DNA from 3 places in the Cytobacillus sp. FSL K6-0265 genome. Region 2 is predicted to be linked to each of the others. Evidence: a T-box and tRNA genes for the amino acid it is inferred to sense, from the RefSeq annotation. Region 2 holds a T-box; the other regions hold tRNA genes.
The links. The T-box of region 2 lies ahead of pheS (phenylalanine--tRNA ligase subunit alpha). A T-box ahead of a tRNA ligase gene usually reads a tRNA of that ligase, here a tRNA-Phe.

Region 1 (9,147 bases), 1.9 Mb from region 2:
AGGATTAAACATCTTTAAACCTTTTTCGATCTCTTGTTGGACTTCGGGATCGTTCTCAGAAGCTTGTAATGCTTGTAAAGCTTTTTCTGCCTCTTCGCCTCCAATTTTCCCTAATGCCCATGCTGCCGTTCCTCTTATTACTGGTCGCGGATCTTTTTTCATTAACATGATTAAATCTTCCACAGCTGATTCGTCCTTAAAATGAGCTAAAGCGATAATACTATTTCTCTGAATGGGTTTCTTCCCTCTCCATGACCCAGAAAGACGACCAAATTTCTCCTTAAACTCTTTATTGCTCATATGAAGGATTGGTTTTAACAAAGGTTTGACAATTTCTGAATCTGGCTCCATTTCTTCATGAAAATGAAAATCCTTGCCTTTATTTTCTGGACAAACTGTTTGACACGTATCACAGCCATAAATTCGATTCCCTAACTCTTCGCGAAACTCATCGGGCATAAATCCTTTTGTTTGCGTAATAAAGGAAATACAACGTTGCGCATTTAGTTGCCCGCCTTGTACGAGTGCGCCTGTAGGACAAGCATCAATACATTTCGTACAAGTCCCACACTTTGATTCTAGTGGTTCATCCGGTTCAAAAGGAATATTTGTAATGGTTTCACCTAAATAGACATAAGAGCCGAATTCAGGTGTAAAGATCGAACAATTCTTTCCACTCCACCCTATACCGGCTCGCTCTGCTACAGCACGGTCAGATAAAGCTCCTGTATCGACCATTGATGTAAAGCGGACATCAGGAACAAGCTCTTCTAAATAAGCTTCTAACTTACTTAGGCGATCTTTTAACACTAAATGATAGTCATCTCCCCAAGAAGCTCGGCAAAAAATACCTCTTCTCTCACCCGGTTTACTCACTACTCTATCCTTCATCTTTGTTGGATAAGCTAAGGCAATACTAATAATCGACATCGGTTGGTCCATCAATAACGCAGGGTTGACTCTCTTCTCTATATCAGGCTCTTCAAAACCCGATTGGAAACCCAGCTCTTGTTGTTTCATTAATCTATTCCGCAAACCATCAAAAGTGGATGCAGTTGTAAAGCCAATCTTATCTATTCCAATCGTCTTACTATAACGAATGATTTCTTCTTTTAGTTCTGCTATATTCAAGGATTATTCACTCCTCCTTGGCTTTCCATGTGATTCATCTTCCCTCTCATGATAAACTTGTATTATAAAATCAGGAGGTGTAAATATTGGAAATCAACATTTCAAAAGATTTAAAAGCCTTATTCCCTCAATTCAAAATAGGCATTATTACATACAATCATATCACTATATCAGGTTCTCCCCAAATGGTAAAGGGTCGCTTACAGCTCTTTCAAGAGTCATTATTTTTTGACCTTGAAGAAAAGAAGATAACTGAATTTGCAGGGATAAAAGAATGGAGAAGTATTTTCAAACAAACAGGTAAAGACCCTAACAAATATCGCCACTCTGCTGAAGCGATGTATCGCCGAATAAAAAAACAGAACTACTTACAAAGCATCAACAGTGCCGCTGATATTAATAACTTTTTCTCATTAAAATACGAAGTCCCGATTGGCATATACGATCTAGATTGTCTCAACGGAAATATTGAAGTGAGGGTCGGACATGATGGAGAAGTATACGAAGGATTAAATGGGCGCGAAAATTCATTAAAAGACTTAATTATTATATGTGATTCACTTGGTCCGTTTGGTAGTCCATTTGTTGATTCTACCAGAACAAATGTCAATGAACAGACAACCAATGCGTTACAAGTTGTTTTTTTAAGACACTCCATTGAAGTAGATGAGGCACAAGCACTGCTCCACTCCCTAAAAGATATGTTTATTCAAGTACACGGGGGTAGCGGACAAGTTGAGGTAATCGTTTAAAAAGTTAAGACAGAATCGTTCTTCAAAAAAAAGATCCGAACAATTCATATGAACTGCATCCCCATTGTTAGATACAATCTAACGACTGGAGGTGCAGTTTTTCTATGGCCAAATTTAAAGCTTTAAGGAAAAGTTAGTTGCTGTTAATAGAGCTTTTAAAGGGAAATGAAATCAGAATTCCTTTACTTGAAGGAATTTGAAAGTGGTGGAGCATTTACACAAAACGCATAAAGGAGAAATATAAAATGAGTCCGGTGCAATACCGAACCCATTTTACCCGAGTTGCCTTAGGGGTCATTTCAATTTCTTAAGACTACTATTTTTTAGCCATTAAATATAGAAAATATGGCGCCCCAATAAATGATACAATTACTCCTGCTGGTATGCCAATCGTATCAAGTAACACTCTGCCAATCGTATCGGCTGAAAGTAAAAGTAACCCCCCAAACATTGCCGCAACAGGTAAAAACAACTGATGTCTAGGACCGACTAAGCTTCTTGCAATATGGGGTGCCAACAAACCGATAAAAGCTATCCCACCACTAACGGATACTGACGCAGCTGCTAAGGCCACAGAAACCAATAACAATGTATACCGTTCCTTATTCGTTTTAACTCCAAGACCGACAGAAAGCTCTTCATTTAAAGCCATAGTATTAAGCGTATTTGATTTAAAGTAAATGAACGGAATTAATAGTACAAGCCAAGGTAGTAGAGCAAAGACAAATAACCAATCATCCCCCCATATTCTCCCTGCAGCCCAGTTGGCAAAGAAATCATACTCTTCTCTAGCCATTTTAGAAGCAAGAGTTAACAATGCACCATTTATAGCAGCAGCTAATCCGACACCAACTAAAAGCATTCTTCCAGGTTGAATACCCTCCCCTTTTTTGTAAGAGAAAAGATAAATGAATATAGCAGTAATTAATCCGCCAATTAAAGCGAATAGTGGCAATAAATATAAATGATTGCCTGTACTATTTCCAAATAACAAAACAAAGAAAACAACAAACAAACCGGCGCCGGAATTGATCCCTAGTATTCCCGGGTCTGCTAACGGGTTCCTCGTAATGCTCTGTAAGATTGCTCCGGACAAAGCTAACCCCATTCCTGCGAGCACCGCAATCAGTATCCTAGGCAATCTAAAGGTAAATAGTATCAGGTTTTCCTTCGCCGTTCCATTACCAAATAATGTTGGCAAAAGACGATCCGGACTTAAAGAGGCAAATCCCGTTGCTACACTTATTGTAAAGATAAGCAAGAGTAACACAAACGTCGAGATAATGATAATAATTGAACGTTTTAAATGGCGGGTACTCATCATATTAATGATCTCCCCTTTCTTGCAAGATACAAGAAGAAAGGTAAGCCAAGTATCGCTACAATTGCCCCCATTGGCGTTTCAAACGGAGGATTAACCATTCTCGCTGCCGTATCGGCTAAAACTAAAAACACACTACCTATTACGGCTGAACACGGAATAATCCACCTATAATCATTACCGACTAAAAATCTCACGATATGGGGAATTAAAAGACCAACAAAAGCAATCGCCCCAACAAGAGAAACCGCGGCTCCTGCCAATATAAGCACAACCGTCATAAGCACAGCCTTAACAATAAAAGTTCTTTGCCCTAACCCTTTAGCTACATCTTCTCCAAAGCTTAATACAGTCAAACTTCTTGAAAGCATGATGGCGATCATAATACCCAAAAGTACTGTAGGTGTAACAATTTGCAATTGCGCCCATGTTGTTCCTGAAACGCCACCAGCAGTCCAAAAGGCAATACTTTGTGATAATTTATTTATAAGTGCTATCCCTTCTCCAATCGATGAAAGAAAAGCGGTTACTGCCGCACCAGCTAATGTTATTTTTAGAGGTGTCATCCCGCCTCTGTTCATTGCGCTAAACCCAAATACTAAGCAAGCAGCAATCCCTGCTCCAATAAATGAGAACAACATAATAATCATATAATTTGTATTACCTACATACGAGAAGGCAATCGCTAGTCCTAAACTTGCACCTGCATTTAAACCTAGTAAACCCGGATCCGCTAAAGGATTTTTTGTCATTCCTTGCATAATGGCACCACTAACAGCGAAAGCAGCTCCGACAACAGCAGCACCTAGCTCACGAGGTAATCGTATACTTCTTATAATTTGATGGTCTTCATTTCCTTGTTGATAAGCAAATACAGCTTGCCAAACATCTGCAAATGATATACTCGCTGCTCCAACTGAAATAGCCAAAACTAAGCTACCTACTAAAAGTAGGCAGCTTAGTGCAAGAATAATGGAAGCAACTGCAGGACGTGCATATATTTTCTTTTCCTTTGCTTCATTAAGAGTATTATTTTTCATTACATTACTTAGCCCCAAGTAAATTCTCAACGATAAATGCTAATTCTTTTTCCAATGAAATCGGATCATTAAAATAGAAAGAAGAAGAATCAAATGTAATCACGCGGTCATTTTCCACAGCTGGGATACCTTTCCAAACATCTGTTTCAGTAAAGGAATTATCAGCTCCTTGTCCATCTCCTAAAAAAATATAATCTCCAGCATATTTGGGTATGACTTCTGAAGATATAGCTAAGTATCCTGGTCCAAATACTTCTTCTTCTACCGCTTTAGGTGCTTTTAAACCAAGTGCTTGATAGATGACTTCTGTTCCTCGTCCCCAGTTCTCACCATACACATACATGTCCTTACCAAAAGTCTCAAATACCATAACAGTCGCATCGTTACCAATTGTCTTTTTTACTTTCTCACCTTCAGCAGCTGTCTTCTCTTTCCACTCTTCCACCCATGCTTGTGCTTCTTGCTCTTTTCCTAACACCTTACCTATTTCAAGATGTTGATCTAAATAGCCATATTTTTCATAAGTTAATGTGACGGTTGGTGCAATTTCTTTGTATTTATCTAGATTTTCGTCAGTGGAATAAGCGATAATTAAATCTGGTTCTAATTCTAATAATTTCTCTACATTATCTGCTGTAATAACTTCAGCTTCGTTCAGTTTATCACCATAAAATTTGTTCGCTTTAGACCACTCATCTATTGCTACTGGCGTAATCCCTAAGGATAGAACATTACCAGTGTAAGCCATTGATGCTACTTTTTTAGGATTAGCAGGTAACTCCATTTCTCCATTTTCGGATTCATATGTATATGTTTCTTTTTCCGTTTCCTTACTGCCTTCACCTGACGATTCATTACCACCATTTCCGCAGGCTGTTAAAACTAATAATAGAATAAAAAATAAAAATACCAATTGCTTTTTCAAGTTCTCCATCCACCTTTTAAATAATAATCATTCTCAATTATAGTCAAAAAAAGAAGCAAATCTTTAAACGACTTGCTCTTGAACTACCATCCTACTATCAATTAAATCATACGTTAAACAGATTGGTTTTTGTGTACGTGGATCAATACCAATTTCTGCATCAATATTAAATACTTCTCTTAAAATCTGCTTATTCATAACTTCCTTCGCAGCACCATTTTTAATAATTTTCCCTGCTCTCATAGCAATCAAATAATCAGCAAACCTAGCTGCATGGTTTAAATCATGAATAACCATAACAATTGTTCTATTTTCTAAATGATTAAGCTCTTTTAACAGTTCTAATACTTCCAGTTGATGACACATATCTAAATATGTAGTCGGCTCATCTAGTAAGATAATATCAGTCTCTTGAGCCAAAGCCATCGCAATCCATACTCTTTGACGCTGTCCACCAGACAATGCATCTACTTCTCTATCTTTAAATTCTGCAATTCCTGTTACTTGGAGTGCCCAATCTATCACTTGGCGATCTTTTGCTGTTAATCTTCCCATTCCCTTTTGATATGGAAACCTTCCATATGATACTAGCTCTGAAACCGTTAAACCTTCAGGAGCATCTGGAGATTGAGGAAGAATGGCCATTTTTTGTGCGATTGCTTTTGTCGATTCCTTACTGATTTGCTTACCATCAAGATATACAGACCCAGATTTGGCTTGGATAATTCTCGCAATCGTCTTTAAGACAGTCGATTTACCGCAACCATTCGGCCCAATAATAGCCGTAATCTCACCGTCTGGTATCATCATGTTTAAATTCTTCACAATCTCTCTATCACCGTATGCAATTTTCAAGTCTTCAGTAAATAATCTAGACAAGGTCATTCACTCCATCCGAACATTTTAGATCATCATCAACTCATTGATAATGATTATCAACTTCAAAGAAAAGTTTATCTAATAAAAGCTATCCTGTCAACCATCAATACGAAAAGTTTTCACTTTCAGCTTACTTCTTTTTATCCAACTGTTATTCCCCTTATATTTTTAAGGAGAATACGTTTCTCGTTACCGAATTTAATCCATTCACTTCACTTTTAGTCATTATAAACTTTTTAAAGGTAAATAAAAAAGACTGCAGGCAATCTTCTAATAAATAGAGATTGTCTACAGTCTTTAACTTCTATAAGCGGGTGAAGGGAATCGAACCCTCATCATCAGCTTGGAAGGCTGAGGTTTTACCACTAAACTACACCCGCATATACCGGTGGTCGGGGTCGAACCGACACTCCTTACGGAACACGATTTTGAGTCGTGCGCGTCTGCCAATTCCGCCACACCGGCAATATTTTTTATTAAATTATGGTGCCGAGGACCGGAATCGAACCGGTACGGTAGTCACCTACCGCAGGATTTTAAGTCCTGTGCGTCTGCCAGTTCCGCCACCCCGGCATGAGGTGTTTAAAAATAGTGAATTTGTATTGGAGGCGGCAACCGGATTTGAACCGGTGGTGAAGGTTTTGCAGACCTCTGCCTTACCACTTGGCTATGCCGCCATTAATATAAAGGTTTTGGAGCGGAAGACGGGATTCGAACCCGCGACCCTCACCTTGGCAAGGTGATGTTCTACCACTGAACTACTTCCGCAAAATGGCTGGGCTAGCAGGGTTCGAACCTGCGAATGACGGAATCAAAATCCGTTGCCTTACCACTTGGCTATAGCCCACTTATATATTCTATGTTTGATAGCAAAAAATGTGAATTAAAATTAATGGGGCGGCTGATGGGAATCGAACCCACGAATGTCGGAACCACAATCCGATGCGTTAACCACTTCGCCACAACCGCCATAATTGGCAGGGGTAGTAGGAATCGAACCCACATCAAAGGTTTTGGAGACCTTCGTTTTACCATTAAACTATACCCCTAGATGGTGGAGGGGGGCAGATTCGAACTGCCGAACCCGAAGGAGCGGATTTACAGTCCGCCGCGTTTAGCCACTTCGCTACCCCTCCATGAAAAACGATGCCGGCCAGAGGACTTGAACCCCCAACCTACTGATTACAAGTCAGTTGCTCTACCAATTGAGCTAGGCCGGCAAATGGTGGCTCAGGACGGAATCGAACCGCCGACACAAGGATTTTCAGTCCTTTGCTCTACCGACTGAGCTACTGAGCCAAACTTATACGTTTTACAATATGTTTCTTTTATAAATTTGTGAAAAATTATGTAGTGGCGGTCCGGACGGGACTCGAACCCGCGACCTCCTGCGTGACAGGCAGGCATTCTAACCAACTGAACTACCGGACCAAATTGCGGGGGCAGGATTTGAACCTGCGACCTTCGGGTTATGAGCCCGACGAGCTACCGGACTGCTCCACCCCGCGATAATAATAATGGTGGAGGATGACGGGATCGAACCGCCGACCCTCTGCTTGTAAGGCAGATGCTCTCCCAGCTGAGCTAATCCTCCAAATGGTGACCCCTACGGGATTCGAACCCGTGTTACCGCCGTGAAAGGGCGGTGTCTTAACCGCTTGACCAAGGGGCCAATTTATTTTATGTTTTAATGGCGGAGAGCAAGGGATTTGAACCCTTGAGACGGCTATAAACCGCCTACACGATTTCCAATCGTGCTCCTTCGGCCAGCTCGGACAGCTCTCCATTGGCTCCGCAGGTAGGATTCGAACCTACGACCGTTCGGTTAACAGCCGAATGCTCTACCACTGAGCTACTGCGGAATAATATTATAGTATGTATGCCCGGCAACGTCCTACTCTCACAAGGGGACAGCCCCTAACTACCATCGGCGCTGAGAAGCTTAACTTCCGTGTTCGGTATGGGAACGGGTGTGACCTTCTCGCTATCGCCACCGGACTTTTTAAAGACATTTATTATTATAACGTCTTTTATGAATTTTTCAAGAGAAATTTTATAAATCATTCTCTGAAAACTAGGTAATGTTGAAGAAGAATGTTATTGAGTAATCGCCTATGCGTGCTGACGGTACTACTAAGGTAGTGTTGTCTAGCTGCGGCGCCTAGGTGCTCGAGGTCATAAGCCAAATTTGTCATGAGGTTAAAGAACAACCTCCTGTCAAATTCGTCTTATGCTTGTCGCACCTGGGCAAGGCGCCTCCGCATTTCGAATTGGTTAAGTCCTCGATCGATTAGTATTAGTCAGCTGCATGTGTCGCCACACTTCCACCTCTAACCTATCAACCTGATCATCTTTCAGGGATCTTACTAGCTTGCGCTATGGGAAATCTCATCTCGAGGGGGGCTTCATGCTTAGATGCTTTCAGCACTTATCCCTTCCGCACATAGCTACCCAGCGATGCCTTTGGCAAGACAACTGGTACACCAGCGGTGCGTCCATCCCGGTCCTCTCGTACTAAGGACAGCTCCTCTCAAATTTCCTGCGCCCACGACGGATAGGGACCGAACTGTCTCACGACGTTCTGAACCCAGCTCGCGTACCGCTTTAATGGGCGAACAGCCCAACCCTTGGGACCGACTACAGCCCCAGGATGCGATGAGCCGACATCGAGGTGCCAAACCTCCCCGTCGATGTGGACTCTTGGGGGAGATAAGCCTGTTATCCCCGGGGTAGCTTTTATCCGTTGAGCGATGGCCCTTCCATGCGGAACCACCGGATCACTAAGCCCGACTTTCGTCCCTGCTCGACTTGTAGGTCTCGCAGTCAAGCTCCCTTGTGCCTTTACACTCTACGAATGATTTCCAACCATTCTGAGGGAACCTTTGGGCGCCTCCGTTACTCTTTAGGAGGCGACCGCCCCAGTCAAACTGCCCACCTGACACTGTCTCCCATCCCGATAAGGGATGTGGGTTAGAATTTCAATACAGCGGGGGTAGTATCCCACCGACGCCTCCACCGAAGCTAGCGCTCCGGCTTCTAAGGCTCCTACCTATCCTGTACAAGCTGTACCAAAATTCAATATCAGGCTACAGTAAAGCT
Region 2 (9,147 bases):
TAAACAATTGATTGAGAAGGAAGTTCAAAGAGGATAAAAAATTATTACAGACAAAGTGTTTGATTGTACCAAGGGCCTTTTTCCGTGTCTTAACTTCACATCATTTCATGCATGTTGTTGAGCTGGATAAAGGTGGGTACAAAAAAAATTCAAAAATTGTTGCCAAACACCGCAACTTTTGATATCATTTTCTATGTTGTGAAAAAACAATTCCATTTGACAAACATTATGCTTTGTGATATAGTTTCTAAGGTAATTTGAATACAGTTTGAGTAAAGAAGAAGCACCCGCTTCTCACCTGATTGACGCTTTTAGGCAGTTAGCAGGTTTACGTGAATTTTAACATTGTACGTAATGTGTGGGTGTCTTCACCCGCACTTTTTTATTTGCCTTAATCGTAATCATTCGGTGCAGCTGGAAGCTTCTTTAAGAAAAGTGACCCAAACATTGTGTTCATATAAAACCATGGAGGTGTCTAACTATTAGCAAAGATATGTTGTTAAACGAGGGTATCCGCGCCCGTGAAGTTCGTCTTATTGACCAAAATGGCGAGCAACTAGGAATCAAATCTAAAAATGAAGCGCTAGAAATAGCTGCACGTGTAAATCTTGATCTTGTTCTTGTAGCACCGAATGCAAAGCCTCCTGTAGGCCGTATCATGGACTATGGTAAGTTTAAGTTCGAGCAACAGAAAAAAGAGAAAGAAGCACGTAAAAATCAAAAAATTATCAGTGTTAAAGAAGTTCGTCTTAGTCCAACAATTGAGGAACATGACTTTAATACAAAGCTTCGTAACGCAATCAAATTCCTTGAAAAAGGCGATAAAGTAAAAGCTTCTATTCGTTTTAAAGGTCGTGCGATTACGCATAAGGAAATTGGACAGCGTGTTCTTGTTCGATTTGCAGAGGCTTGCTCTGAAGTCGCAACAGTTGAATCTCATCCGAAAATGGATGGCCGAAGCATGTTTATGATACTTGCACCTAAAAACGAAAAGTAAGAGGAGGAATTCCACATGCCAAAAATGAAAACACACCGTGGTTCTGCTAAGCGTTTTAAAAGAACAGGATCTGGAAAATTAAAACGTTCTCACGCTTACAGAAGCCATATGTTCGCGAATAAATCTCAAAAACAAAAACGTAAGCTTCGTAAAGGTACTCTTGTGTCTACTGGTGATTTCAAGCGTATCCGCAATATGTTAGTAGGTCTTAAGTAAACTCGCAAACTAGGAGGGAAATATTATGCCACGTGTAAAAGGCGGTACAGTTACTCGCAAACGTCGTAAAAAGGTATTAAAATTAGCTAAAGGTTATTACGGTTCTAAACATACATTATATAAAGTTGCTAACCAACAAGTAATGAAATCTTACAACTATGCTTATCGTGATCGTCGTCAGAAAAAACGCGACTTCCGTAAGTTATGGGTTACTCGTATTAACGCAGCTGCTCGTATGAACGGTCTTTCTTATAGCCGTTTAATGCACGGTTTAAAACTAGCTGGTATCGAAGTAAACCGCAAAATGCTTGCAGAATTAGCTGTTTCTGATGCAAATGCATTCGCAGAATTAGCAAATGTTGCAAAACAAAACCTTTCTAAATAAGAAAGTTTAAAAGTCGCTCTTTCGGGGGTGGCTTTTTTTGTTATGGAAGGGCAATAAACCGTTCTACAATCAATCCTCCTTTTTTAGAGGGTGAAAAGTAAAGAAGTGAGCATATTGGCATAGTGATGACCTTAGCGAATGGTCAGAACAATATACCGCATCCTACTTATAAGATGCCATCTACCTACCTTATTAGCTATAATAGCGATAACGAAATGAGAATAGGAGCGTAAAAAGTAATGTTAGTAATGGTAATCGTGTTTTTGATGATGAATTGTATTGCAGCAATCATGATGAAAATAGATAAAAGAAAAGCGCAAAGGGGGGAATACCGCATTAGTGAGCAGAATCTATGGCTGGTTGCTCTTTTCTTTGGAGCTATAGGGATGACTTGGGGAATGAGGCGTTATAGACATAAGACGAAGCATTTTTCCTTTAAATACGGTCTCCCTTTTTTATCTATAGTACAGTTGATATTCCTTGTTTACTTCATAATGGAGTGAGTGAGCATAATTTTATTGCTCTTGCCATATGATGTACTAACATCCAAGAATCTTGTAGTTCATGGAAGGTGGGCGTATATCAGGTGAATGAACATCTTGCTCTTGCTAAGGGGATTATTGAGACAGCAGGTATACTCGCGCCATTTGCGTTTATTTTGTTTCACATTTTGCGGCAGTTCCTTTTTATCCCTGTGCCACTTGTTTGTATTGCCGGTGGCGTCTTATTTGGCAGTTTATTTGGTAGTATCTTATCTCTAGTTGGGTTAATGTTATCTTGTTTATTTTTTTATGTATTGATTTATCAGCTCCCGACCTTTCATGAAAAACTGTCTCATTTAAAAAAGAAATGGTTTGGAGAATATCGTAATTTAACCATTGGCCAAATTTCCATTCTCCGTTTGATTCCATTTATCCATTTTCATTTACTTAACTTTTGCTTGCTAGAAAAAAACCCGAAATTTCGTGATTTCTGCAAAGGTGCTTTGATAACAAATATTCCATTAGCTATTTTTTATACTGTGTTTGGTGAATTTATCAGTAGATTTACACCAACAATGATTGTGATGATCTTACTCTCTTTATCCATTCTTCTTTATCTAATTAGAGAGAAAGTGACTGTGATAAAATGGCAAGAATTTTTTAAAGCAACGAAGGTGAAAAAAGTTTCTTAAATGAAAGGTTAGGGTCGTGGATCCTGACCTTTTTGTTTATTGGCTAAAGAGAGGGGAATGTTTTGATTGTAGCAAAAGAGGCATATACCAATTGTAGTAAATCTATTACCTGTCTATTTAGGGAAATAAAATCTAACCCCAACAAAAAAATTTGTTGGGGTTAGAAGTTTGGGCTCTTTCATTGATTACGCTTTTTATCCATCAGCTCTTTCACGGGGCTCTTCCAGTCGATTTTTGCATTTATATAATGGGTTTTTAATTTGCCTTCGATAAACATAAAGTCCTCACCAACAAGTCCTTGTAATTCTGATGGCTGATGAGGCCAAATAAAAATTGAAACCACATCAAAGGAATTATCTGTTGTACCTAAATATTTTTCCCCTTCAAACATAACCCCTTTATAAGTAATAAAGAAATTTTTCTGAGCGTTATTTGCGTCGTCATAAAAAAAGTATTTTTTTTGCTTATGGGCTTTTTCTAATTTACGCATCGGATTTGTAACATACTTAACGGCGCTATATATGAGCAAAATAATCAAAATGATCAGTAATAGACGAATGATCAATAACATAAAGAATACTCCTTTATACATTTTTTAAGTGTTTACGAATAAGACTGAAAAAGGTTTCAACTTTGTTTAAATTTGTTATAATTTTTTTGTTATGAAAAAATAATTGGCTTTTCAATTGAAAGAAAGCCTGAGGGACATTTACGGTTTATATACCCATTAGTAAGTATTTCATGCAACACGATGAACATATTCTAAAATAAGATGAGGGATAAACAATGACAAACATATTAAACATTAAATTGATACACAATGATGCTAAAATGCCTTATCGTGCAAATGAGGGTGACGCAGGGCTAGATTTGTTTTCAATTGAAGAGGTAATCATACCATCAGGACAGTCGGCATTAATTAGCACAGGTATTCAGATGGAGTTACCAAAAGGGACGGAAGCACAAGTAAGGCCAAGAAGTGGTTTAGCTTTAAAACATAGTGTAACGGTTTTAAATAGTCCAGGAACGATTGATGAGGGCTATAGAGGAGAAGTGAAGGTCATCTTGATTAATCATGGAAAAGAAGACTTTCACGTAGAAAAACATATGAGAATTGCCCAAATGGTGATAGCGCCAGTTTTCCATGTTGAACTTGCACAAGTGAGTGAGTTAACAGAATCAGAGAGAAACAGCGGCGGGTTTGGTTCCTCCGGAAAATAAGTTAGGTACCGCTTGTTAACACATATATGTATAAGTTCTATAGAAATGAAGTACAGTAAGAAGTAGTTTCAGTTTTTACAAAAGAGGGACTGACCATGTATAATGGGCTTAAAATATATTAAGGGAGTCGAAATATGCCTAAGCTTGATGAAACATTAACGATGCTAAAAGAACTAACTGATGCAAGAGGGGTTCCAGGTAACGAACGAGAAGTACGTGAAGTGGTGAAAAAATACATAGAACCGTTAGCAGATGAATTATCAACTGATGGACTTGGTAGTTTGATTGCTAAAAAGGTCGGTCAAGCAGATGGACCCAAGATTATGGTTGCCGGTCATTTAGATGAAGTAGGCTTCATGGTGACAAGTATTGATAAGAAAGGCTTTTTACGGTTTCAAACAGTTGGAGGTTGGTGGTCACAAGTGATGTTGGCCCAACGTGTGACAATTGTCACTACAAAAGGTGATGTGACTGGTGTAATTGGTTCGAAACCGCCGCATATCTTGCCAGCAGAAGCGCGTAAGAAGACAATTGAGATTAAAGATATGTTTATTGATATCGGTGCTTCTAGCCGAGAAGAAGCATTAGATTGGGGCGTAAAACCAGGTGATATGGTTGTTCCATACTTCGAATTCACTGTGATGAATAATGAGAAAATGTTACTTGCGAAAGCGTGGGACAACAGAATTGGGTTGGCGATTGCCATTAAAGTACTTGAAGGATTGAAAAATGAAATCCATCCGAATACAGTATATGCTGTAGGTACAGTACAAGAAGAGGTTGGCTTACGTGGGGCCAAAACAGCTGCACACATGATTGAGCCGGATATCGGCATTGCTGTTGATGTGGGTATACCAGGAGATACACCAGGCGTAACGGAAAAGGATGCGCTAAGTAAATTAGGTGACGGTCCTCAAATTATTCTCTATGATGCTTCTATGGTGTCACATAAAGGTTTAAGAGATTTTGTAACAGATACAGCTGATGAACTCAATATCCCTTATCAGTTTGATTCTGTACCAGGTGGTGGCACGGATGCAGGATCGATACATTTAACATATAAAGGTGTGCCAGCGCTTTCAATTACAATTGCGACAAGATATATTCATTCACATGCAGGTATTCTTCATCGTGATGATTTTGAAAACGCAGTAAAACTAATTACAGCTGTGATTAAACGACTAGATAGTGATACAGTTGCAAAATTAACTTATGAATAAGAAAAAACAGCCTGATGATAGGCTGTTTTTTTCTTATTGTAATCCGTTTTCTAACGTTTCTAGCATTTCTTTTTTTTCAGTTTCAGATGAATTTTGCCAAATGACTTCAAATAATACGCCAAGGCCAGGGAGCATTTTTTCTTCGCCTGTTTGTATCGCATCAACAATGGTATCTTTTAATTCATCTTGTGAATTACCTGAAACATTGTGTAAGATGGCATTACGTAAATTTAAATTCATAAAAGTAAACACATCCTTCGTTAGAATTCGTTACGATTATAGGGTTTCTCATTTAAGATTTATTATGTATGAGTTTTTCGGTATAATGAAATATTAATGGCACGTGTGATGTTGAAGGAGCGAAAAAATGAAGTACATACAATCAGCAAAAAATCCGCAGGTGAAGCAGTGGAAAAAGCTTCTAAAGAGGAAAGAAAGAGATATAACAGGTACGTTTATCGTTGAAGGGTTTCACCTTGTTGAAGAAGCATTAAAAGAAAATCGTGTAAAAGAGTTAATTATTAGTGAGGAAAAGGATATACCACAAAGTTGGAATATAGGAGACTGTTCCGTTTATATTGTACCGGCACATGTAATTGGAGACTTAACTGATACACAAACACCACAAGGAATTGTGGCCGTCTGTTATCAAGAAGAAGAAAGATCTTTCGATTCGCTTGTTGCGAAGAAATTATTACTATTAGATGAAGTGCAAGATCCCGGAAACTTAGGAACAATGATTCGTACAGCTGATGCAGCTGGCATGGATGCGGTTATCATCGGTCACGGAACAGTGGATCCGTATAATCCCAAAGTTTTACGATCTGCTCAAGGCAGTCATTTTCATTTACCAATTATCCATGGCAAGTTGGATGAATGGATGACGGCATTAAAGGAAAATAATATTCCTGTATACGGTACAGCATTAGAAGGAGGTAAGGAGTATCAAAGCTTTGCACCACTGGATGATTTTGCCTTGCTCGTTGGTAATGAAGGGAATGGTGTAAACAAAGATTTACTTACACAAACAACCGCCAATCTGTATATTCCTTTATATGGTAAGAGTGAGTCCTTAAATGTAGCTGTAGCAGCAGGTATATTGCTATATTATTTGCGAAATGTATAATGCGTAAAAAAAACGTGAGAACAATTTGAATGTCAACTCATAATGTAATATAATAAATAGCAAAATGAAATAAGTAAAAGCTATGATAGAGACAAAGTAAAGTATGTTTTGTTCATATAGGGAGAAAATGCCTGTGACTGAAAGCATTTTTATGAGCGGCTTACTCGAAATTTCAGCTCTGGAGCAGACATCGGGACCATCGAAAATTTTTGATGTAAAGATGCGCCGGCTTTTTGCCGTTATCGAAATGAAGCGAATACAGCATGTTTGTTATTGTTGTATTAAAAAGGGTGGTACCGCGATTCCAAACCTCGTCCCTTTCATGGGATAAGGTTTTTTATTTTGCCAAAAAAGTATTAAAAGGAGGAATTTAAAGATGCAAGAGCGTTTAAAAGAATTGCAAGGAGAAGCGTTAGAGAAGGTTTCTGCGGCAATGGATTTAAAAGAATTAAATGATATCCGCGTTGCTTATTTAGGTAAGAAAGGCCCGATCACAGAAGTATTAAAAGGAATGGGGAAGCTTTCAGCGGAGGAACGCCCAAAAATGGGTGCATTAGCAAATGAAGTACGTGATCAAATTACGCAAGGAATAACGGCAAAACAAGTGCAATTAGAAGAAGCGCAAATTCAAGCTAAGCTTGCTGCAGAAACAATTGATGTCACATTACCAGGTCGCCCTGTACATACTGGTAATCATCATTCTTTAACTAGGGTTGTAGAAGAAATTGAAGACTTATTTATCGGAATGGGCTATACCGTAGCGGAAGGACCTGAAGTGGAGAAGGATTATTATAATTTTGAAGCGCTGAACTTACCAAAAGGTCACCCTGCCCGCGATATGCAAGATTCATTCTATATTACAGAGGATATTTTATTACGAACACATACTTCTCCTGTGCAAGCTAGAACGATGGAAAAGCATGAGGGGAAAGGTCCAGTGAAAATTATTTGTCCAGGAAAAGTATTCCGTCGTGATAATGATGATGCGACTCACTCTCATCAATTTATGCAAATTGAAGGACTTGTTATAGATGAAAATATTCGTATGACAGACTTAAAGGGTACGCTAGAAGTATTTGCGAAAAAAATGTTCGGCGAAGAGAGAGAAATTCGCCTTCGTCCAAGTTTCTTCCCATTTACTGAGCCATCTGTAGAAATGGATATCTCTTGTATGATTTGTTCTGGAGAAGGCTGTAATGTATGTAAAAAAACCGGTTGGATTGAGATTCTAGGTGCAGGAATGGTACATCCAAATGTACTTGAAATGGCAGGTTTTGATTCTAAAAAATATACAGGGTTTGCCTTTGGAATGGGCGCTGAGCGTATCGCAATGTTAAAGTATGGTGTCGATGATATTCGTCATTTCTATACAAATGATAGTAGATTCTTAAAGCAATTCTCAATTCATGAATAAAGGGGGAGGACAACGAAATGTACGTTTCATATAAATGGTTACAAGAATATGTTGACTTATCTGGGATTACACCAGAAGAATTAGCAGAGAAAATCACAAAGAGCGGGATTGAAGTTGAAGGTGTAGAGACACTTGATGAAGGAATTAAAGGTGTTGTCGTCGGTTATGTGTCTGAAAAAGAAAAACATCCAAGTGCTGATAAATTAAATATTTGTCAAGTAGACCTTGGTGATGGTGAACTTGTGCAAATCATTTGCGGGGCTCCTAATGTTGATAAAGGACAAAAGGTGGCAGTAGCAACTGTAGGTGCAGTATTACCGGGGAATTTTAAAATTAAAAAAGCAAAATTACGTGGCGAAGCTTCGAATGGAATGATTTGTTCTCTTCAAGAACTAGGTTTTGAAAGTAAGCTAGTCGCTAAAGATTATAGTGAAGGAATTTATGTGTTTCCAGCAGATACAGAGCTTGGAACCAATGCATTAGAGCAATTACACAGAGATGATCAAGTATTAGAATTAGGGTTAACACCTAACCGTGCAGATTGCCAAAGTATGCTTGGTGTGGCTTATGAAGTCGCTGCTATTTTAGGAAAAGATGTGAAGTTACCACAACCAAAGGTAGAGACTGTTTCTGAAAGAGCGGCTGATTACATCACTGTAAAGGTTGAAGCAGCAGATGATAATCCATTATATGTCGCTAAAGTAATCAAAAATGTAAAAATCGCTCCATCACCACTATGGTTACAAGCTCGTTTAACAGCAGCTGGTATTCGTCCACATAATAATGTTGTTGATATTACGAACTATATTTTACTTGAATACGGTCAGCCATTACACGCGTTTGATTATGATCGCCTAGGTTCGAAAGAAATTCTTGTTCGCCGTGCCAACCAAGGTGAAAAAATCACTACGCTTGATGATGCTGAGAGAGAATTAACAACTGATCACCTAGTTATCACAAATGGGGAAGTACCAGTTGCTTTAGCTGGTGTAATGGGTGGAGCAAATTCAGAAGTAGGTAATGAAACAACGACCGTACTACTTGAATCAGCTTATTTCACTGGCGGTGCAATTAGAAAGTCCTCGAAAGATCACGGATTAAGAAGTGAAGCGAGTGCGCGCTATGAAAAAGGTGTTGATCCACAGCGTATCCGTCCAGCTGCAGAAAGAGCAGCGCAATTACTCACGCAATATGCAGGCGGAGAAGTATTAGAGGGATCAGTAGAAGTTGACACATTAAAAGTAGAACCTGCTGTTATTTCCATTACCATTGATAAAATCAATCGTGTCCTTGGAACAACGTTATCAGTGAGCGAAGCAAATAACATTTTAGAAAGATTGCAATTCACGACAGTGGTTGAAGAGAATGAAATGACAGTAACAGTGCCAACAAGA
Region 3 (9,147 bases), 440 kb from region 2:
TTAGGCATCGTGTGCATACTTCTTGCTGTGACATGTGACTGAATATGATAGATAGCATCTTTTTCAAATGTATAAGATGCCACATACTTTCCATCATTCTCGTGATCAGCTTCTATTAATTCACTATTATCCTTTTTCCCATCTTCCCACACTTCAAATTTCACTTCATCTGCATCTTCCACAGACTCGTCTCCCTGAGTAACGCTCACTTCCAAACGCACTTCTTCGTTCCTTGTAATCTGACTTGGTATTGAGATACTGGCATCGATTGCAGCAGGAACTGATCCTTCGCTACCACTAGAATCTGCATCATTCCCCGCACTTCCACAAGCAGCTAGAAAAGTAATCATGATTACAGAAAACATTGTTGATATCCACTTCTTCATAAAAAGCCCCTCTTTCTTAAACTTCTAATCCTTCTTATTTTATTTTACTAATAATATGTGTTAGAAAAGTGAAATAATTTGTTAATAATAAAAATAAGTAAAGTGAAGAAATAATAGGTATAAGAAAAGATTCATTTGGAGAAACTTTTATTACAAGTGTAAATCCCCCTTTTTAGCTTCCATTTATGGAAGCTTTTTTTATGGACTATTCAATATAGCTTTAACTAGATGCTAGAAGCTGGTTTTAAAACTTAATCATACAAAAAAAGCTCATAAATCTTATAAAAGATTTATGAGCTTTGACGCGCCTTAGAGGATTCGAACCTCTGACCCACAGCTTAGAAGGCTGTTGCTCTATCCAGCTGAGCTAAAGGCGCAAACTAAAAATATGTATGGCTCCGCAGGTAGGATTCGAACCTACGACCGTTCGGTTAACAGCCGAATGCTCTACCACTGAGCTACTGCGGAATAATATAAATGGTGGGCCTAAATGGACTCGAACCATCGACCTCACGCTTATCAGGCGTGCGCTCTAACCAGCTGAGCTATAGGCCCCTATTTAAGCGGGTGAAGGGAATCGAACCCTCATCATCAGCTTGGAAGGCTGAGGTTTTACCACTAAACTACACCCGCATTTAAGAAATTCAACATACCGGTGGTCGGGGTCGAACCGACACTCCCGAAGGAACACGATTTTGAGTCGTGCGCGTCTGCCAATTCCGCCACACCGGCATAAAGGCAACACCCGGATTTGAACCGGGGATAAAGGTTTTGCAGACCTCTGCCTTACCACTTGGCTATGCTGCCATAACTGGGCTAGTAGGGTTCGAACCTACGAATGACGGAATCAAAATCCGTTGCCTTACCACTTGGCTATAGCCCAATAAAAATATTTAAAATGGGGCGGCTGATGGGAATCGAACCCACGAATGTCGGAACCACAATCCGATGCGTTAACCACTTCGCCACAACCGCCATAATTGGCAGGGGTAGTAGGAATCGAACCCACATCAAAGGTTTTGGAGACCTTCGTTTTACCATTAAACTATACCCCTAGATGGTGGAGGGGGGCAGATTCGAACTGCCGAACCCGAAGGAGCGGATTTACAGTCCGCCGCGTTTAGCCACTTCGCTACCCCTCCAAAAAAGACTAAATGGTGGCTCAGGACGGAATCGAACCGCCGACACAAGGATTTTCAGTCCTTTGCTCTACCGACTGAGCTACTGAGCCAAAATAATGAATATGTAAATGGCGGTCCGGACGGGACTCGAACCCGCGACCTCCTGCGTGACAGGCAGGCATTCTAACCAACTGAACTACCGGACCAGATTGCGGGGGCAGGATTTGAACCTGCGACCTTCGGGTTATGAGCCCGACGAGCTACCGGACTGCTCCACCCCGCGATAATAAATATTAATGGCGGAGGAAGAGGGATTCGAACCCCCGCGGGCTTTAACACCCCTGTCGGTTTTCAAGACCGATCCCTTCAGCCAGACTTGGGTATTCCTCCATTAATAGAAAAGCAATAGCGGCGGAGGGGATCGAACCCCCGACCTCACGGGTATGAACCGTACGCTCTAGCCAGCTGAGCTACACCGCCATAGTATATATTGTATAAAAATTGAATTGGTGGAGCCTAGCGGGATCGAACCGCTGACCTCCTGCGTGCAAAGCAGGCGCTCTCCCAGCTGAGCTAAGGCCCCTAGAAAGTATTCGTGGTCGGGAAGACAGGATTCGAACCTGCGACCCCTTGGTCCCAAACCAAGTGCTCTACCAAGCTGAGCTACTTCCCGAAACAAAACGCGCCCGAGAGGAGTCGAACCCCTAACCTTTTGATCCGTAGTCAAACGCTCTATCCAATTGAGCTACGGGCGCATATGGAGCGGAAGACGGGATTCGAACCCGCGACCCTCACCTTGGCAAGGTGATGTTCTACCACTGAACTACTTCCGCAAATATTGAAAATAAAAATGGTGCGGGTGAAGGGAGTCGAACCCCCACGCCTTGCGGCGCCAGATCCTAAGTCTGGTGCGTCTGCCAATTCCGCCACACCCGCATATATAAATGGTGAGCCATGAAGGACTCGAACCTTCGACCCTCTGATTAAAAGTCAGATGCTCTACCAACTGAGCTAATGGCTCGTACAAGTGGTGCCGGCCAGAGGACTTGAACCCCCAACCTACTGATTACAAGTCAGTTGCTCTACCAATTGAGCTAGGCCGGCAAATATGCACAAAAATGGTGGAGGATGACGGGATCGAACCGCCGACCCTCTGCTTGTAAGGCAGATGCTCTCCCAGCTGAGCTAATCCTCCAAAATGGTGACCCCTACGGGATTCGAACCCGTGTTACCGCCGTGAAAGGGCGGTGTCTTAACCGCTTGACCAAGGGGCCAAAAAATAACCCCAAAAATGGGGTAGCTTGCCCGGCAGCGTCCTACTCTCACAAGGGGACAGCCCCTAACTACCATCGGCGCTGAGAAGCTTAACTTCCGTGTTCGGTATGGGAACGGGTGTGACCTTCTCGCTATCGCCACCGGACTATGAAATTGTAAGGGAATCGTTCCCTCAAAACTAGGTAATGTTGAAGAAGATTGTTTTGAGTAATCGCCTATGCGTTGCTAGTTGGCTACTACTTACGTAGTGCTGTCTAGCTGCGGCGCCTAGGTGCTCGAGGTCATAAGCCAAATTTGTCATGAGGTTAAAGAACAACCTCCTGTCAAATTTGGCTTATGCTTGTCGCACCTGGGCAAGGCGCCTCCGCATTTCGAATTGGTTAAGTCCTCGATCGATTAGTATTAGTCAGCTGCATGTGTCGCCACACTTCCACCTCTAACCTATCAACCTGATCATCTTTCAGGGATCTTACTAGCTTACGCTATGGGAAATCTCATCTCGAGGGGGGCTTCATGCTTAGATGCTTTCAGCACTTATCCCTTCCGCACATAGCTACCCAGCGATGCCTTTGGCAAGACAACTGGTACACCAGCGGTGCGTCCATCCCGGTCCTCTCGTACTAAGGACAGCTCCTCTCAAATTTCCTGCGCCCACGACGGATAGGGACCGAACTGTCTCACGACGTTCTGAACCCAGCTCGCGTACCGCTTTAATGGGCGAACAGCCCAACCCTTGGGACCGACTACAGCCCCAGGATGCGATGAGCCGACATCGAGGTGCCAAACCTCCCCGTCGATGTGGACTCTTGGGGGAGATAAGCCTGTTATCCCCGGGGTAGCTTTTATCCGTTGAGCGATGGCCCTTCCATGCGGAACCACCGGATCACTAAGCCCGACTTTCGTCCCTGCTCGACTTGTAGGTCTCGCAGTCAAGCTCCCTTGTGCCTTTACACTCTACGAATGATTTCCAACCATTCTGAGGGAACCTTTGGGCGCCTCCGTTACTCTTTAGGAGGCGACCGCCCCAGTCAAACTGCCCACCTGACACTGTCTCCCATCCCGATAAGGGATGTGGGTTAGAATTTCAATACAGCGGGGGTAGTATCCCACCGACGCCTCCACCGAAGCTAGCGCTCCGGCTTCTAAGGCTCCTACCTATCCTGTACAAGCTGTACCAAAATTCAATATCAGGCTACAGTAAAGCTCCACGGGGTCTTTCCGTCCTGTCGCGGGTAACCTGCATCTTCACAGGTACTATAATTTCACCGAGTCTCTCGTTGAGACAGTGCCCAGATCGTTACGCCTTTCGTGCGGGTCGGAACTTACCCGACAAGGAATTTCGCTACCTTAGGACCGTTATAGTTACGGCCGCCGTTTACTGGGGCTTCGATTCAAAGCTTCGCGTGAGCTAACCTCTCCTCTTAACCTTCCAGCACCGGGCAGGCGTCAGCCCCTATACTTCGCCTTGCGGCTTCGCAGAGACCTGTGTTTTTGCTAAACAGTCGCCTGGGCCTATTCACTGCGGCTCATCAAGGCTTTAACACCCTAATGAGCACCCCTTCTCCCGAAGTTACGGGGTCATTTTGCCGAGTTCCTTAACGAGAGTTCTCTCGCTCACCTTAGGATTCTCTCCTCGCCTACCTGTGTCGGTTTGCGGTACGGGCACCTTATTCCTCGCTAGAGGCTTTTCTTGGCAGTGTGGAATCAAGAACTTCGGTACTAAATTTCCCTCGCTATCACAGCTCAAGGTATGTGACCATGGGATTTGCCTCATGGTCCCTCTAACTGCTTAGACGCACATCCAATAGTGCGCTTACCCTATCCTCCTGCGTCCCCCCATCACTCAAACAGAATACGGTGGTACAGGAATATCAACCTGTTGTCCATCGCCTACGCTTTTCAGCCTCGGCTTAGGTCCCGACTAACCCTGAGCGGACGAGCCTTCCTCAGGAAACCTTAGGCATTCGGTGGATGGGATTCTCACCCATCTTTCGCTACTCATACCGGCATTCTCACTTCTAAGCGCTCCACCAGTCCTTACGGTCTAGCTTCAACGCCCTTAGAACGCTCTCCTACCACTGAACATCTACGATGTTCAATCCACAGCTTCGGTGATACGTTTAGCCCCGGTACATTTTCGGCGCGGAGTCACTCGACCAGTGAGCTATTACGCACTCTTTAAATGGTGGCTGCTTCTAAGCCAACATCCTGGTTGTCTAAGCAACTCCACATCCTTTTCCACTTAACGTATACTTTGGGACCTTAGCTGGTGGTCTGGGCTGTTTCCCTCTTGACTACGGATCTTATCACTCGCAGTCTGACTCCCATGGATAAATCTTTGGCATTCGGAGTTTGTCTGAATTCGGTAACCCGATGAGGGCCCCTAGTCCAAACAGTGCTCTACCTCCAAGATTCTTACGCATGAGGCTAGCCCTAAAGCTATTTCGGAGAGAACCAGCTATCTCCAAGTTCGATTGGAATTTCTCCGCTACCCACACCTCATCCCCGCACTTTTCAACGTACGTGGGTTCGGGCCTCCATCCAGTGTTACCTGGACTTCACCCTGGACATGGGTAGATCACCTGGTTTCGGGTCTACGACCACATACTATATTCGCCCTATTCAGACTCGCTTTCGCTACGGCTCCGTCTGTCCAACTTAACCTCGCATGTAATCGTAACTCGCCGGTTCATTCTACAAAAGGCACGCTATCACCCATTAACGGGCTCTAACTACTTGTAGGCACACGGTTTCAGGATCTCTTTCACTCCCCTTCCGGGGTGCTTTTCACCTTTCCCTCACGGTACTGGTTCACTATCGGTCACTAGGGAGTATTTAGCCTTGGGAGATGGTCCTCCCTGCTTCCGACGGGATTTCTCGTGTCCCGCCGTACTCAGGATCCACTCTGGAGGGAACGAAGTTTCGACTACAGGGCTTTTACCTCCTATGGCGGGCCTTTCCAGACCTCTTCGTCTATCTCGTTCCTTTGTAACTCCGTATAGAATGTCCTACAACCCCAAGAGGCAAGCCTCTTGGTTTGGGCTAATCCCGTTTCGCTCGCCGCTACTCAGGGAATCGCGTTTGCTTTCTCTTCCTCCGGGTACTTAGATGTTTCAGTTCCCCGGGTCTGCCTTCCATACCCTATGTATTCAGGTATGGATCCTATCCCATAACGGATAGGGGGTTTCCCCATTCGGAAATCTCCGGATCAAAGCTTACTTACAGCTCCCCGAAGCATATCGGTGTTAGTCCCGTCCTTCATCGGCTCCTAGTGCCAAGGCATTCACCGTGCGCCCTTATTAACTTAACCTATGTTTGGGTTGCTTTCGCTTCCCTCACGGTTGTGTTCATTAAAAAAAGTTTAGTATTTCATGCTCTATATAATATAGAGAGAAAATAACTAAGGTGGCGATTACTCGGTAATCTTCTTCATTACATTATCTAGTTTTCAAAGAACGATTGAATTGAGAGATTATACTCTCAAAACTGAACGAACAATCTAACATCAAGTTAATTCCGTATATTCCTTAGAAAGGAGGTGATCCAGCCGCACCTTCCGATACGGCTACCTTGTTACGACTTCACCCCAATCATCTGTCCCACCTTAGGCGGCTGGCTCCAAAAGGTTACCCCACCGACTTCGGGTGTTACAAACTCTCGTGGTGTGACGGGCGGTGTGTACAAGGCCCGGGAACGTATTCACCGCGGCATGCTGATCCGCGATTACTAGCGATTCCGGCTTCATGTAGGCGAGTTGCAGCCTACAATCCGAACTGAGAATGGTTTTATGGGATTGGCTAAACCTCGCGGTCTTGCAGCCCTTTGTACCATCCATTGTAGCACGTGTGTAGCCCAGGTCATAAGGGGCATGATGATTTGACGTCATCCCCACCTTCCTCCGGTTTGTCACCGGCAGTCACCTTAGAGTGCCCAACTAAATGCTGGCAACTAAGATCAAGGGTTGCGCTCGTTGCGGGACTTAACCCAACATCTCACGACACGAGCTGACGACAACCATGCACCACCTGTCACTCTGTCCCCCGAAGGGGAAAGTCCTATCTCTAGGATTGTCAGAGGATGTCAAGACCTGGTAAGGTTCTTCGCGTTGCTTCGAATTAAACCACATGCTCCACCGCTTGTGCGGGCCCCCGTCAATTCCTTTGAGTTTCAACCTTGCGGTCGTACTCCCCAGGCGGAGTGCTTAATGCGTTTGCTGCAGCACTAAAGGGCGGAAACCCTCTAACACTTAGCACTCATCGTTTACGGCGTGGACTACCAGGGTATCTAATCCTGTTTGCTCCCCACGCTTTCGCGCCTCAGCGTCAGTTACAGACCAGAAAGTCGCCTTCGCCACTGGTGTTCCTCCAAATCTCTACGCATTTCACCGCTACACTTGGAATTCCACTTTCCTCTTCTGCACTCAAGTTCCCCAGTTTCCAATGACCCTCCACGGTTGAGCCGTGGGCTTTCACATCAGACTTAAGGAACCGCCTGCGCGCGCTTTACGCCCAATAATTCCGGACAACGCTTGCCACCTACGTATTACCGCGGCTGCTGGCACGTAGTTAGCCGTGGCTTTCTGGTTAGGTACCGTCAAGGTACCGGCAGTTACTCCGATACTTGTTCTTCCCTAACAACAGAGTTTTACGATCCGAAAACCTTCATCACTCACGCGGCGTTGCTCCGTCAGACTTTCGTCCATTGCGGAAGATTCCCTACTGCTGCCTCCCGTAGGAGTCTGGGCCGTGTCTCAGTCCCAGTGTGGCCGATCACCCTCTCAGGTCGGCTACGCATCGTCGCCTTGGTGAGCCGTTACCTCACCAACTAGCTAATGCGCCGCGGGCCCATCTGTAAGTGATAGCAGAACCATCTTTCAATCTAATTATATGTATAAATAGATATTATCCGGTATTAGCCCCGGTTTCCCGGAGTTATCCCAGTCTTACAGGCAGGTTGCCCACGTGTTACTCACCCGTCCGCCGCTAATCATCGGGAGCAAGCTCCCTCCGATTCGCTCGACTTGCATGTATTAGGCACGCCGCCAGCGTTCGTCCTGAGCCAGGATCAAACTCTCCAATAAAGTGTTTGATTAGCTCGTTTGCACCTATGGTGCTTTGTTGCTGATAAATCAGCTTTTTTAGAATTACGCTTGACGTTTTATGTTCGTTCAGTTTTCAAAGAACAATCTCGTTCGCTTCATAAGCGACTTTCTTAATATATCACCCAGTGCGTTTGATGTCAATAACTTTTTTAAAAAATCTTATGTAAGTTACTGCGTCATTAACGACTGCTTTAATATAGTAGCACTTGTTATTATTATTCGTCAATAACTTTTTTTAAATAAAATTAAACCATTTCAATTAATCCCTTTATATAAATAAAAAGGTGTCAGCACTTTCATTTTATGCTAACACCTTTTACATTATAATATTTGCGATAAGAATGCTTTCGTCCTTTCATGTTGTGGGTTATCAAATAATTCTTCTGGAGTACCCTCTTCAACAATTTCACCGTAATCGAATAGAACAATACGGTCAGCTACTTGGCGAGCAAACCCCATTTCATGTGTAACAACTACCATTGTCATTCCAGATTCAGCTAACGTCTTCATTACATCCAATACTTCTTTTACCATTTCAGGATCTAACGCTGAGGTCGGTTCATCAAATAACATGATTTTCGGTTGCATTGCCAACGCTCTCGCAATTGCTACCCTTTGTTGTTGCCCACCTGAAAGTTGACCTGGGTATTTTTCAGCTTGTTCAGGAATACCCACTCTTTCAAGCAATTCCTTCGCGATTTGTTCAGCTTTATTCTTCTTCCACCTCCGAACCCAAATCGGTGCTAAAGAAATGTTCTTTAGAATTGTCATATGTGGAAAGAGATTAAAAGATTGAAAAACCATTCCTGTTTCTTTTCTTATTTCTTCTATATTCCTTAAATCATCAGTCAACTCAATACCATCTATTTTTATTTGTCCTTGTTGAAACTCTTCTAAAGCATTAAGGGTGCGAATAAAAGTAGACTTCCCTGAACCAGATGGTCCCAGTACAACAACAACCTCACCTTGTTTCACATTAATATTTACATTTTTTAAAACATGCAGTTGTCCAAACCATTTATTTAATTCCTTCACTTCTATTATATTTTCTCTTCTTTCAATAGGTATATCTAATTTCTCAACTCCAAATATACTTTCCATGTCTATATATCCTCCTAACGCTCTCCGGCACCTAATGTATTTTCTAATCTTCTACTTACATATGACATAAGCGAACAGAATATAAAGTAAATAAACGCGATAAAAAGAAATACTTCCATGTTCTTACCTAAAAAAGCGGGATTTGCAATCACCTTTTGTCCCA

Region 1: it encodes a tRNA-Phe, which carries the amino acid that the T-box ahead of pheS (phenylalanine--tRNA ligase subunit alpha) is inferred to sense. The anticodon was not compared.
Region 3: it encodes a tRNA-Phe, which carries the amino acid that the T-box ahead of pheS (phenylalanine--tRNA ligase subunit alpha) is inferred to sense. The anticodon was not compared.

What each region holds. Positions count from the first base shown of each region.
Region 1 is NZ_JBBOPE010000001.1:1,315,515-1,324,661, reverse strand. Features, by position in the region: gene queG (tRNA epoxyqueuosine(34) reductase QueG) at 1-1,131, opposite strand, end outside; gene MHH73_RS06805 (B3/B4 domain-containing protein) at 1,218-1,883, shown strand; gene MHH73_RS06800 (FecCD family ABC transporter permease) at 2,200-3,204, opposite strand; gene MHH73_RS06795 (FecCD family ABC transporter permease) at 3,204-4,244, opposite strand; gene MHH73_RS06790 (iron-hydroxamate ABC transporter substrate-binding protein) at 4,249-5,169, opposite strand; gene MHH73_RS06785 (ABC transporter ATP-binding protein) at 5,233-6,048, opposite strand; tRNA gene MHH73_RS06780 (tRNA-Gly) at 6,358-6,428, opposite strand; tRNA gene MHH73_RS06775 (tRNA-Leu) at 6,432-6,513, opposite strand; tRNA gene MHH73_RS06770 (tRNA-Leu) at 6,533-6,621, opposite strand; tRNA gene MHH73_RS06765 (tRNA-Cys) at 6,652-6,725, opposite strand; tRNA gene MHH73_RS06760 (tRNA-Gly) at 6,742-6,816, opposite strand; tRNA gene MHH73_RS06755 (tRNA-Gln) at 6,821-6,895, opposite strand; tRNA gene MHH73_RS06750 (tRNA-His) at 6,942-7,017, opposite strand; tRNA gene MHH73_RS06745 (tRNA-Trp) at 7,024-7,097, opposite strand; tRNA gene MHH73_RS06740 (tRNA-Tyr) at 7,101-7,184, opposite strand; tRNA gene MHH73_RS06735 (tRNA-Thr) at 7,196-7,268, opposite strand; tRNA gene MHH73_RS06730 (tRNA-Phe) at 7,272-7,347, opposite strand; tRNA gene MHH73_RS06725 (tRNA-Asp) at 7,403-7,479, opposite strand; tRNA gene MHH73_RS06720 (tRNA-Met) at 7,483-7,556, opposite strand; tRNA gene MHH73_RS06715 (tRNA-Val) at 7,567-7,642, opposite strand; tRNA gene MHH73_RS06710 (tRNA-Glu) at 7,646-7,720, opposite strand; tRNA gene MHH73_RS06705 (tRNA-Ser) at 7,740-7,833, opposite strand; tRNA gene MHH73_RS06700 (tRNA-Asn) at 7,836-7,910, opposite strand; rRNA gene rrf (5S ribosomal RNA) at 7,930-8,046, opposite strand; rRNA gene MHH73_RS06690 (23S ribosomal RNA) at 8,319-9,147, opposite strand, start outside.
Region 2 is NZ_JBBOPE010000001.1:3,259,178-3,268,324, reverse strand. Features, by position in the region: gene thrS (threonine--tRNA ligase) at 1-37, shown strand, start outside; ribosomal protein L20 leader region at 270-390, shown strand; gene infC (translation initiation factor IF-3) at 494-997, shown strand; gene rpmI (50S ribosomal protein L35) at 1,013-1,213, shown strand; gene rplT (50S ribosomal protein L20) at 1,239-1,598, shown strand; gene MHH73_RS16480 (DUF1294 domain-containing protein) at 1,838-2,101, shown strand; gene MHH73_RS16475 (TVP38/TMEM64 family protein) at 2,185-2,772, shown strand; gene MHH73_RS16470 (sigma-w pathway protein ysdB) at 2,951-3,343, opposite strand; gene dut (dUTP diphosphatase) at 3,559-3,993, shown strand; gene MHH73_RS16460 (M42 family metallopeptidase) at 4,128-5,213, shown strand; gene sspI (small acid-soluble spore protein SspI) at 5,247-5,453, opposite strand; gene MHH73_RS16450 (TrmH family RNA methyltransferase) at 5,581-6,339, shown strand; T-box leader at 6,413-6,661, shown strand; gene pheS (phenylalanine--tRNA ligase subunit alpha) at 6,716-7,753, shown strand; gene pheT (phenylalanine--tRNA ligase subunit beta) at 7,771-9,147, shown strand, end outside.
Region 3 is NZ_JBBOPE010000001.1:3,699,764-3,708,910, forward strand. Features, by position in the region: gene MHH73_RS18720 (FixH family protein) at 1-386, opposite strand, end outside; tRNA gene MHH73_RS18725 (tRNA-Arg) at 690-763, opposite strand; tRNA gene MHH73_RS18730 (tRNA-Asn) at 780-854, opposite strand; tRNA gene MHH73_RS18735 (tRNA-Ile) at 865-941, opposite strand; tRNA gene MHH73_RS18740 (tRNA-Gly) at 949-1,019, opposite strand; tRNA gene MHH73_RS18745 (tRNA-Leu) at 1,037-1,118, opposite strand; tRNA gene MHH73_RS18750 (tRNA-Cys) at 1,123-1,193, opposite strand; tRNA gene MHH73_RS18755 (tRNA-Gln) at 1,198-1,269, opposite strand; tRNA gene MHH73_RS18760 (tRNA-His) at 1,286-1,361, opposite strand; tRNA gene MHH73_RS18765 (tRNA-Trp) at 1,368-1,441, opposite strand; tRNA gene MHH73_RS18770 (tRNA-Tyr) at 1,445-1,528, opposite strand; tRNA gene MHH73_RS18775 (tRNA-Phe) at 1,542-1,617, opposite strand; tRNA gene MHH73_RS18780 (tRNA-Asp) at 1,637-1,713, opposite strand; tRNA gene MHH73_RS18785 (tRNA-Met) at 1,717-1,790, opposite strand; tRNA gene MHH73_RS18790 (tRNA-Ser) at 1,805-1,897, opposite strand; tRNA gene MHH73_RS18795 (tRNA-Met) at 1,914-1,987, opposite strand; tRNA gene MHH73_RS18800 (tRNA-Ala) at 2,015-2,090, opposite strand; tRNA gene MHH73_RS18805 (tRNA-Pro) at 2,104-2,180, opposite strand; tRNA gene MHH73_RS18810 (tRNA-Arg) at 2,189-2,262, opposite strand; tRNA gene MHH73_RS18815 (tRNA-Gly) at 2,266-2,340, opposite strand; tRNA gene MHH73_RS18820 (tRNA-Leu) at 2,359-2,443, opposite strand; tRNA gene MHH73_RS18825 (tRNA-Lys) at 2,453-2,528, opposite strand; tRNA gene MHH73_RS18830 (tRNA-Thr) at 2,536-2,611, opposite strand; tRNA gene MHH73_RS18835 (tRNA-Val) at 2,627-2,702, opposite strand; tRNA gene MHH73_RS18840 (tRNA-Glu) at 2,707-2,781, opposite strand; rRNA gene rrf (5S ribosomal RNA) at 2,811-2,927, opposite strand; rRNA gene MHH73_RS18850 (23S ribosomal RNA) at 3,159-6,092, opposite strand; rRNA gene MHH73_RS18855 (16S ribosomal RNA) at 6,314-7,862, opposite strand; gene MHH73_RS18860 (amino acid ABC transporter ATP-binding protein) at 8,205-8,984, opposite strand; gene MHH73_RS18865 (amino acid ABC transporter permease) at 8,999-9,147, opposite strand, start outside.